DNA from 2 places in the Jeotgalicoccus sp. S0W5 genome. Region 2 is predicted to be linked to the other one. Evidence: riboswitches for the same ligand, from Rfam matches in the RefSeq annotation. Region 2 holds a riboswitch; the other holds the start of a gene.

Region 1 (4,439 bases), on a different contig from region 2:
AACTCATATTGGCACTAAAGAACACAGGAGACGATTCAGCTCTCTTTTTTAGTAAGCTGACAATCTCTTCTTTAGATCCTGTCGTTGCAACGACGAGTGGTGTTTTAAAGTCTTCTGAAATCAAAGGAATCAATCTTTCAGGATTTGAAAAATCAATTGCAACATCTGCACCCGCTTCATCAATACTCGTAAAATTAGGGTAGATATCTGTCGATGATGAAATCACACCGACAATCTCATGTCCCTTTTCCTTAGCGAGACGACTAACAATTTGATTCATCGTCCCGTAACCAATCAAGAGTATCTTCATACTCTGACACCTTCTTTGTAACTTTGATAAACATCAACAACAGTCTGTCTAACTGCTTCATCTAATGGTAAGAGTGGAAGTCTTAGTTCATATTGACCAAAACCAAGTTCTGCTGTGAGTGCTTTAACTGGGATTGGGTTGACGTCTACTTGTACAGCATTGATGACCGGCATTAAATCTTTAAAACGTGCTCTTGCGGTTTCACGGTCATTATTGGTTTGACGCTCGTAGACATCTTGTAATTCTTTTGGAATCACATTGCCGACTACTGAAATTAAACCTTTACCGCCAAGATCTGTAAAGTCTGTGAAATTATCATCGTTGCCACTGTAGAGGGCAAAGTTTTCATCGACTAAGTTTAAGACGTTGATTGTGTAGTTTAAGTCACCAACAGCATCTTTTAAAGCGACAATATTTCTGTGTTGGCTGAGTTCTAGTACCGTCTCAGGTTCAATTGATAAGTTCGTTCTGGACGGCACATTATATAAGACAATCGGAATGTTAATGGCATCTGCAATCGTTGTGAAGTGTGCCACTAAACCGCGTTGATTACTCTTATTGTAATAAGGCGTAATTAACATGACTGCGTCAGCACCCGCTTCTTCAGCATATTTCGATAGGGCCATTGAACGCTCTGTAGAGTTTGTTCCGGTCCCTGCAATCACTGGCACACGACCATTCACTGTTTCAATCGCTGTATTTAATAGTCCTTTGATTTCATCATCTGAAAGGGTAGGGGATTCTCCTGTTGTACCATTGATAATTAAACTTTGTGCGTTGTGCTCGATTAAAAATTCAATATGATTTTTATATGCTTCATAATCCACTTGATTATTCGAAAATGGGGTGGTCATTGCAACACCAATACCTTCAAAAATATGGGTCATATATATCCGCTCCTTATTTATTATCGATTAGCGTTTTAAGAATTTGAACTGTGTTTTGTGCGGCACCTTTAAGTAAGTTGTCTCCGACACACCATACGTGGAAGGTGTTCTCGAGCGTTGGGTCTTTTCTAATACGACCGACGTAAATCTCATTTTGATGGGATGCTTCAAACGGTGTAGGGTAGACACCATTTTTAGGATCATCCATCAAGACAATGTGTGGTACGTTTCTAAAAGCATTCCTAACTTCTTCTTCTGTTGCTCTCTTTTCTAAAGTCACATTGATCTGAACACTGTGACTTGAAATCACCGGTACTCTCACACAAGTTGCAGTGACCTGAATATCATCATTTCCAAGAATCTTTTTCGTTTCATCAATCATTTTGACTTCTTCTTTTGTATAACCATCTTCTAAAAAAACATCAATTTGAGGAATCACATTGTTATATATTGGTTTCGGATATGTTGTCGGTGCTTCACCTTTTGCACCTTCTTCTAAATCCCTAATGCCACCTGCACCTGAACCAGATACTGATTGGTAAGTTGCGTAATGGACACGCTTGATACCAAAGATATCGTAGAGTGGTTGTAAGGCAATGACAGATTGAATTGTTGAACAGTTCGGGTTCGCTATAATCTTTCTATTTAATCTAGGCTCATTAATCTCTGGAACGATGAGATCGATATCATCCTTCATTCTCCAAAAGCTTGAATTATCGATAATGATTGCGCCATTGTCTTCAAAAAGTGGGGCGAACTTTTCACTCGCCCGCCCACCTGCACTCATGACGACATAATCAAAGCCATCCTTTGTTTTATCTTTCGTTAATTCTTCGACAATGTAAGTTTGTCCTTTAAACTCAACTTCTTTACCACTTGAACGCTTGGATGAAAATAAGACCAAGTCATCAAAAGGGATTTCATATTGCTCAATCATTTCTAACATTTTTGTACCTACAACACCTGTTGCACCAACTACTGCTAATTTCATAACATGCCTCCTAGTTTTATAAGTACAATCAAAAATGTAAATAAAAAAACAAGCCTGGGTGACCAGACTTGTTTAAAATTTATATACAAGTGATGCACTCCATTATCCGTGAAAATAATGACAAATCCTTAGCTCTTAACCTACGAATCCAACGAGTGGTAGCTGCGTTTCTACCATTCATTTCGGCATCTCACCCTTTAGTCATATACACTTTCGCAGAAGTTAAGTATATGAGTACTCATGATTGATGCGCCTCATCTTAATAATATTTAGTTTTTGTCGTTAGATGTCATTATACATAAGGTAATATTCAAAGTAAACAGAAAGTTCTTATTTCTTGATAATTCCTTTTTCTACAAGGTAATCTTCATAACCAATTTCCTTAACGATTGCCTTGTTGTCAGAGATGTCTAAGACTGTGTTTGAAATTGTATTTATGAACTCTAAGTCGTGTGATGTAAAGATCATAGAACCTTTAAATTTCTTCAAGCCATCGTTGACCGCAGTAATGCTTTCTAAGTCTAAGTGGTTTGTTGGCTCATCAAGTAGAATGACGTTAGCTTGAGATAACATCATCTTACTGAGCATGGCGCGTACTTTCTCTCCCCCTGATAATACGCTCGCTTTTTTCTTCGCTTCTTCACCAGAAAAGAGCATGCGACCTAAGAAGCCTCTTAAGAATGTTTCAGTCTGTTCTTCTGGTGGTGCATACTGACGCAACCATTCAACAAGACTTAAGTCCACACCTTCAAAGTACTCAGAATTATCTTTAGGGAAGTAAGATTGTGATGTTGTGACACCCCAGCGAACTTCGCCTTCATCAGCCTCAATTTCTCCAGCTAAAATACGAAGTAGGGTCGTTCTTTGTAATTCTGATCCACCTGTTAGTATGACTTTACTATAAGGTGCTAAAGTAAATGATAGGTTATCAAGTACCTTTTCACCGTCAATAGAGTAGGAGAGTCCAGTAACTTGTAAGAGCTCATTACCGATTTCTCTACCTGCAGTAAAGTTGACAAATGGATAGCGACGAGATGAAGGTTGAATATCTTCAAGTTCAATCTTATCAAGCATCTTCTTACGGCTGGTTGCCTGCTTAGATTTTGAAGCGTTGGCAGAGAACCGAGCAACGAAGTCTTTTAGTTCCTTAATCTTTTCTTCTTTTTTCTTATTTTGGTCTTGGGCCATTTGTAGGGCCATCTGACTAGATTGATACCAGAAATCGTAGTTTCCAACATAGACTTTAATCTTACCAAAGTCTAAATCCGCAATATGTGTACATACATTATTTAGGAAGTGTCGGTCGTGGGATACGACGATTACAGTGTTTTCAAAATCGATTAAGAATTCTTCTAACCACTGTACCGCTTCAATGTCTAAACCGTTGGTCGGCTCATCGAGTAACAGTACATCAGGATTACCGAATAGACTTTGAGCTAAAAGCACTTTTACCTTTTGTGTATTATCAAGTTCGGACATGTTCTTATCAACTAAGTCGTGAGGAATTCCAAGGCCGTGGAGTAGGGACTCTGCATCACTTTCTGCAGTCCAACCACCCATTTCACCAAATTCTCCTTCAAGTTCAGCCGCTCTAATACCGTCCTCATCTGAAAAATCAGGTTTCATGTAGATTTCATTCTTTTCGTTCATAACATTCCATAATTTCTCATGGCCCATCATGACAACGTCTAAAACTCTTGTGTCTTCATAACCAAAGTGATCCTGTCTTAAGAACGCCATGCGTTCGTCTTGTCCTAAAATCACGTGGCCATCTGAGTCAACTTCACCAGTTAATACCTTAAGAAATGTAGATTTACCTGCACCATTTGCACCGATTAATCCGTAGCAATTCCCTGGTGTGAATTTAATGTTTACATCTTCAAAAAGCTTTCTATCTCCAAATCTCAGACTCACGTCGCTTACTTGCAGCATGTGCATTCTCCTTTATATTAAACATTCGTTTTAAAAGTTTACATTCATAAGCGATGATACCATAAATATGATATTATTGGAATATAGTTAACCTTTGAAACCAATGAGGCTATTGCTAAAATAGAACTTAATAGTTTAAAACAATTTGTGAAATAAATGAGGACTTAAAATGACTAAAATATCAGGTACAGTACAATTTTTAAAAGTAATCAAAAAAGAAGGCTCGACCTATCATCTTGTAACTGAAGATGAAAAGTATATCCGCATGAACCGTTCAGAAATCGAAGAAGACTTGGATTATGATATTGACGAAGAAGTA
Region 2 (4,439 bases):
CGTTTAGAAGATCGATAAAAACCAGCAAGCCTTAATTTTTCATAACCAATATCGCCGACGATATAGTCATATTTATTTAGTAGTTCACTATACTTTTCAACAAAGACCTCTTCATCAAATGCATCGCGGTAATTTTCCACGAGTTCAAAGTTCATATGACCAATGGTAATCACATTGACACATCCTTTACCTATAATAACTCTATTTTACCACAGTTATTTCTTATGTGGTTTCTTTAGATACAGGTCTGTAGATGAATTTTACAACAATAAATACGACGATTAAACATGCAAGTAAACTTAGTAGTGCTAGACCAACACTAAGTGTTGTCCCGAGTACAACAAAGGCAACTAGCCCGATAACAGCTGATAAAATGGCATAAGGTAACTGGGTCATTACGTGAACGATATAGTCCGCCCCGGAGCCAGTTGCTGATAGAATTGTCGTATCAGAAATTGGTGAACAGTGATCACCAAATACCGCACCAGCTAGTACAGCTGCAATTGATGGTAATAATAAATCAGTTGCATTTAATGAAATCATAATTTCGCCTGCAATTGGAATTAATATACCGAATGAACCCCAGCTTGTTCCCGTTGCCATAGCCATAATACATGCAACAATAAAAATGACGGCAGGAACAAGTGAAACGGGCAGGTTAGAACTTTCAACCATACCTCCGAGCACATCACCTGTTCCGAGTTCAGTAATTAAACCACCAATCATCCAAGCGAAAGTTAAGACTAACATTGCTGGAAACATTGCAAGGAACCCTGTTTTAATTCCTAAAAGTACTTGTTTAAATCCAAAGTTATCATCGTTCTTTGTATGTCCAATATAGTAAACTAGAGCTAAAGCTAGCCCTACAAGACCACCAATTACTAATGAGTGGGTAATCATCATATTCTCCAACATATCGATTAAGGTCCAAGAACCAGCCGCAATCCCCCCAGAGATGAACATGCTTGCAATAACAGTTATTGCTAAACCGATGATTGGTACTGTTAATGCTTTAGCACTGGAGCCTTCATGAACTGGGAGGTCGTCTTCTTCAGTTGCCATATCAGGTACCTTATCCCTTAAAATACCTTCGTTAATGGCTAAGTCTTCTTGTTTTCTCATCGGACCAATATCGAACTTAAAAATAATAACGAAAAGCATAATTGCCATTGCAGCAATGACATAGAAGTTCATTGGCACCATATACATAAAGCTTTGGAAAGGAGAAATATGTTCTAGACCAGCACTGACTAACAATGGAGCTGTCATACCCATAATACCCGCACCCCAACTTGAAATTGGAACCATTATAGATACTGGAGAAGCTGTTGTATCAACCAAGTATGCAAGCTTTGCTCTAGAAATTTTAAATTTGTCCGTGATGGGTTTGGCAACTTGACCAACAATTAAAGAACTAAAGTAATCATCTATAAAAATAATAACGCCTAAAAGTCCGGTAATAAGACCCGCTCCATGTCTAGTTTTAACTTTCGTTAAGGCCCATTCCGTAAAGGCTTTTGCACCGCCTGACATGTTCATAAATGCAGTCATAATACCAAGTAATGTTAAAAATATTAAGATGAAGGCGTTCCATGTGTTTAAACCACCATCTTCAATAAATATTGCTAAAAATGAGTCGATTAAAATTTGGAAGAACTCACCAAAGTGCCCACCAGCAATAACGAAAGCAGCAGTCACAATTCCGGCACCTAAACTGATACTGACTTTTCTAGTTAAAATAACTAAGATCAGTGTGAGTAAAGGTGGGACCAAGGGCATGTATTCCCAACTTAAAAAAGATTCCATATGTATTTCCTCCTAAAAATTTCAAATAAAAAAAACCATAAACACGCTATTATGTACGCATTTATGATTCCAATGTACTGTAGCGCATCATATAACTGACAGTCCTTAGTCTCTTAAACTAAGACCCAGAATAAGTACCCGCCGGTCTTATTCTTCGGCGTCTTTCCCTTTCGATATTCCTAATCGCATGCCTGCTAGAATATTTACTGATAAAAAACGCAACCTCTACTTTTTTTATTCAATTGTTTTTCATTATAACACAAGCTTTTATAAATGACTATAAGCATTTTAAATAGTTCTTGATAATGTCGCGGAGTAAATCTGGCATCATATAATCTTTTTTTGAATATCTAAACTGTGGGAAAATACGACCAAATGTATACATATCTAAAGTACCAAGTGAATATGTACGTCCATCATCAATTAATTCATTGCCGATGTAATACTCTCTCTCAGATTGAACGTACGATATATTATCCATGACAAAGGCACCAAATATATCACCTCTAAAACCGAGGCCCCTGACAATCTCATCCTTATACTCATGACGATTTGCTTCTGTAAAAACTTCTTTCATTTCTCGTCCTGTCAACTCGATTTTCACAGCATTAATCGCGTGTGGTAATACTTTGTGTAAAGCATACTCTGTCAATTCTCCACCTTCAAACGGACTCGCCACTAGACCAGTATGAATAAGACCTACATCACTGTCTGTAAAATCTCGTATCATATAAGCTAGTAAGGATGCAAAACGAGAGGCAGAATACAGTCGTCTTTCAATCGGATAGGCGTCACTTTTAATCACTGTATTACTCAGCATTTCTTTACCGAGTTGATAATAATTGTTTTCTTTAGGTGCAAGGAAGTCGGCCTCAATCAATTTTGCATTTTTACCGATCAATTTTTTACCTTGAAAGTTCAAGGTCACTTCTCCAATATACTCACCGTATCGACCAGCGGCAGCTAAGAGTACGCCATTAATGCGCTCGCCATAATCAAAGTGGTGATGTGTGTGTGAAGATAAAATCAAATCAATCTCTGGAAAGCGGTTCGCTAAATTTTCATCATCATACATACCAAGATGGCTTAGCATAACAATGACATCCACCTTACCCCGAAGTTCAGCTAAATATTTTTCAACCCATGAGAATGCATCTGCAACTTCCCAGTCTAAGGCTAAGTAAAATGGGGTAAATTCAACAGTCGCCGCTATAAAACCAATCTTAACACCCTTCACTTCCTTAATAGTGTAGGGTTTAAAAAATGGATTATCCGCACCAACCTCTCTTAAGTTTGTACAAATAACATCAAAGTTCGCATCATCATAAAGGTGTTTCAATTGATCTTTTGTAAGGGTAATACCTTCATTATTCCCTATCGTCGCAACATCGCATGTCGCTTCGTTTAATAGTTCAATATTTCCTTTACCGAGCGTTGCCTCAGTGTATGGATGTGAGCGGTCAACATGATCACCAATGTCCACATATACCATGTTATCTCTGTATTGGTGTCTTTTATCGTTAAGAAAACTAGTAAATTTCACATAGTTATCTAACGCACTGTGAATATCATTTGTGTGATAAATCTTCACTTCCATACTATACACTCCTTAGAAAAAAGTTTGAGAAATTAAATATATACCCAGTAGGAATAGAACAGAACGTAAGATGATAACGAGACTGTTTGAGTTGAATTTCTGATTAATCTTAACACCTATATTCGCACCTAAAATAGCAGCAGGCACAAGTAAGAGTATATACATAAAGACGACATTCCCTTGTAGTATATGACCTGAGGCAGAGGATAAGCCAGAAAAGAAGACCATCATCATACTTGTACCAATGGCAATAGTCGGTGGCATACGAAAGACCATCAACATGAGCGGCGTCATCAGTACGCCACCACCAATACCGAAGAGCCCCGTTACAAAACCAACTAGAAACGTAATTGCAATAGCCAGATACGGTGGGAAACCATAGTGATAGACATTCCCCATATTGTCTCTATGAGGCTTCATATATTTAGGATTTTGAAATATTTTTAATGGTTTAATCTTGTTTCTAACGACCAACAAAATAGAAACAAAAATTAGGAAGACACCAAAGTATAAATTGAAACTATCCACTGTAAAAAGACTACTCGCATAAGAACCTGTGAAGGCTCCAGGAATTAGTCCGATTAAAAATAGCGTACCATTTTGTCTATCAACTTGATTGTTTTTTGCATACGACCACATCGCACTTAAGCCTGTGAAAATTAATAGCATACTAGATGTACCGACAGCTGTTTGAGGTGTTATCGCAGGTAAGAGCCCTAAAGATAGTCCGAAATACATTAGTGCAGGCACAACAATAACACCCCCGCCAATACCGACGAGTGATCCTAAAATAGAAGAGAGTAACCCGATTAACATCAGTATAATGACAACTGTAATCATGTCGTCCAGCCCCTTAGAATAGTTTCAATTGTTTAGGAAATAGCCCGCTATATTCAATATCCATTAAATCTATAAAAGTCTTGGCATTTCCTGCAGCATGGCCACCGGAATTATTATTAAAGACGATATATATATGTTTCGTTTTATGTTTTAGAATATCCACTTGTCTTTTCAACCAAGCGAGCTCATCTTTGTT

Evidence for each region. Region 2 has a riboswitch for lysine ahead of EYB29_RS10690 (Na+/H+ antiporter NhaC family protein). Riboswitches for the same ligand answer to the same signal wherever they lie in the genome.
Region 1: linked by a shared signal. The riboswitch ahead of EYB29_RS04675 (aspartate-semialdehyde dehydrogenase) and the one ahead of EYB29_RS10690 (Na+/H+ antiporter NhaC family protein) in region 2 are both predicted to bind lysine.

Annotation. Positions count from the first base shown of each region.
Region 1 covers NZ_SIRQ01000003.1:457,718-462,156, forward strand. Annotated here, with positions in the region: gene dapB (4-hydroxy-tetrahydrodipicolinate reductase) at 1-310, opposite strand, end outside; gene dapA (4-hydroxy-tetrahydrodipicolinate synthase) at 307-1,197, opposite strand; gene EYB29_RS04675 (aspartate-semialdehyde dehydrogenase) at 1,211-2,188, opposite strand; lysine riboswitch at 2,273-2,454, opposite strand; gene EYB29_RS04680 (ABC-F family ATP-binding cassette domain-containing protein) at 2,519-4,120, opposite strand; gene EYB29_RS04685 (CvfB family protein) at 4,290-4,439, shown strand, end outside.
Region 2 covers NZ_SIRQ01000018.1:163,147-167,585, forward strand. Annotated here, with positions in the region: gene EYB29_RS10685 (YutD family protein) at 1-173, opposite strand, end outside; gene EYB29_RS10690 (Na+/H+ antiporter NhaC family protein) at 223-1,806, opposite strand; lysine riboswitch at 1,879-2,042, opposite strand; gene EYB29_RS10695 (bifunctional metallophosphatase/5'-nucleotidase) at 2,084-3,403, opposite strand; gene EYB29_RS10700 (sulfite exporter TauE/SafE family protein) at 3,416-4,243, opposite strand; gene EYB29_RS10705 (DUF72 domain-containing protein) at 4,257-4,439, opposite strand, start outside.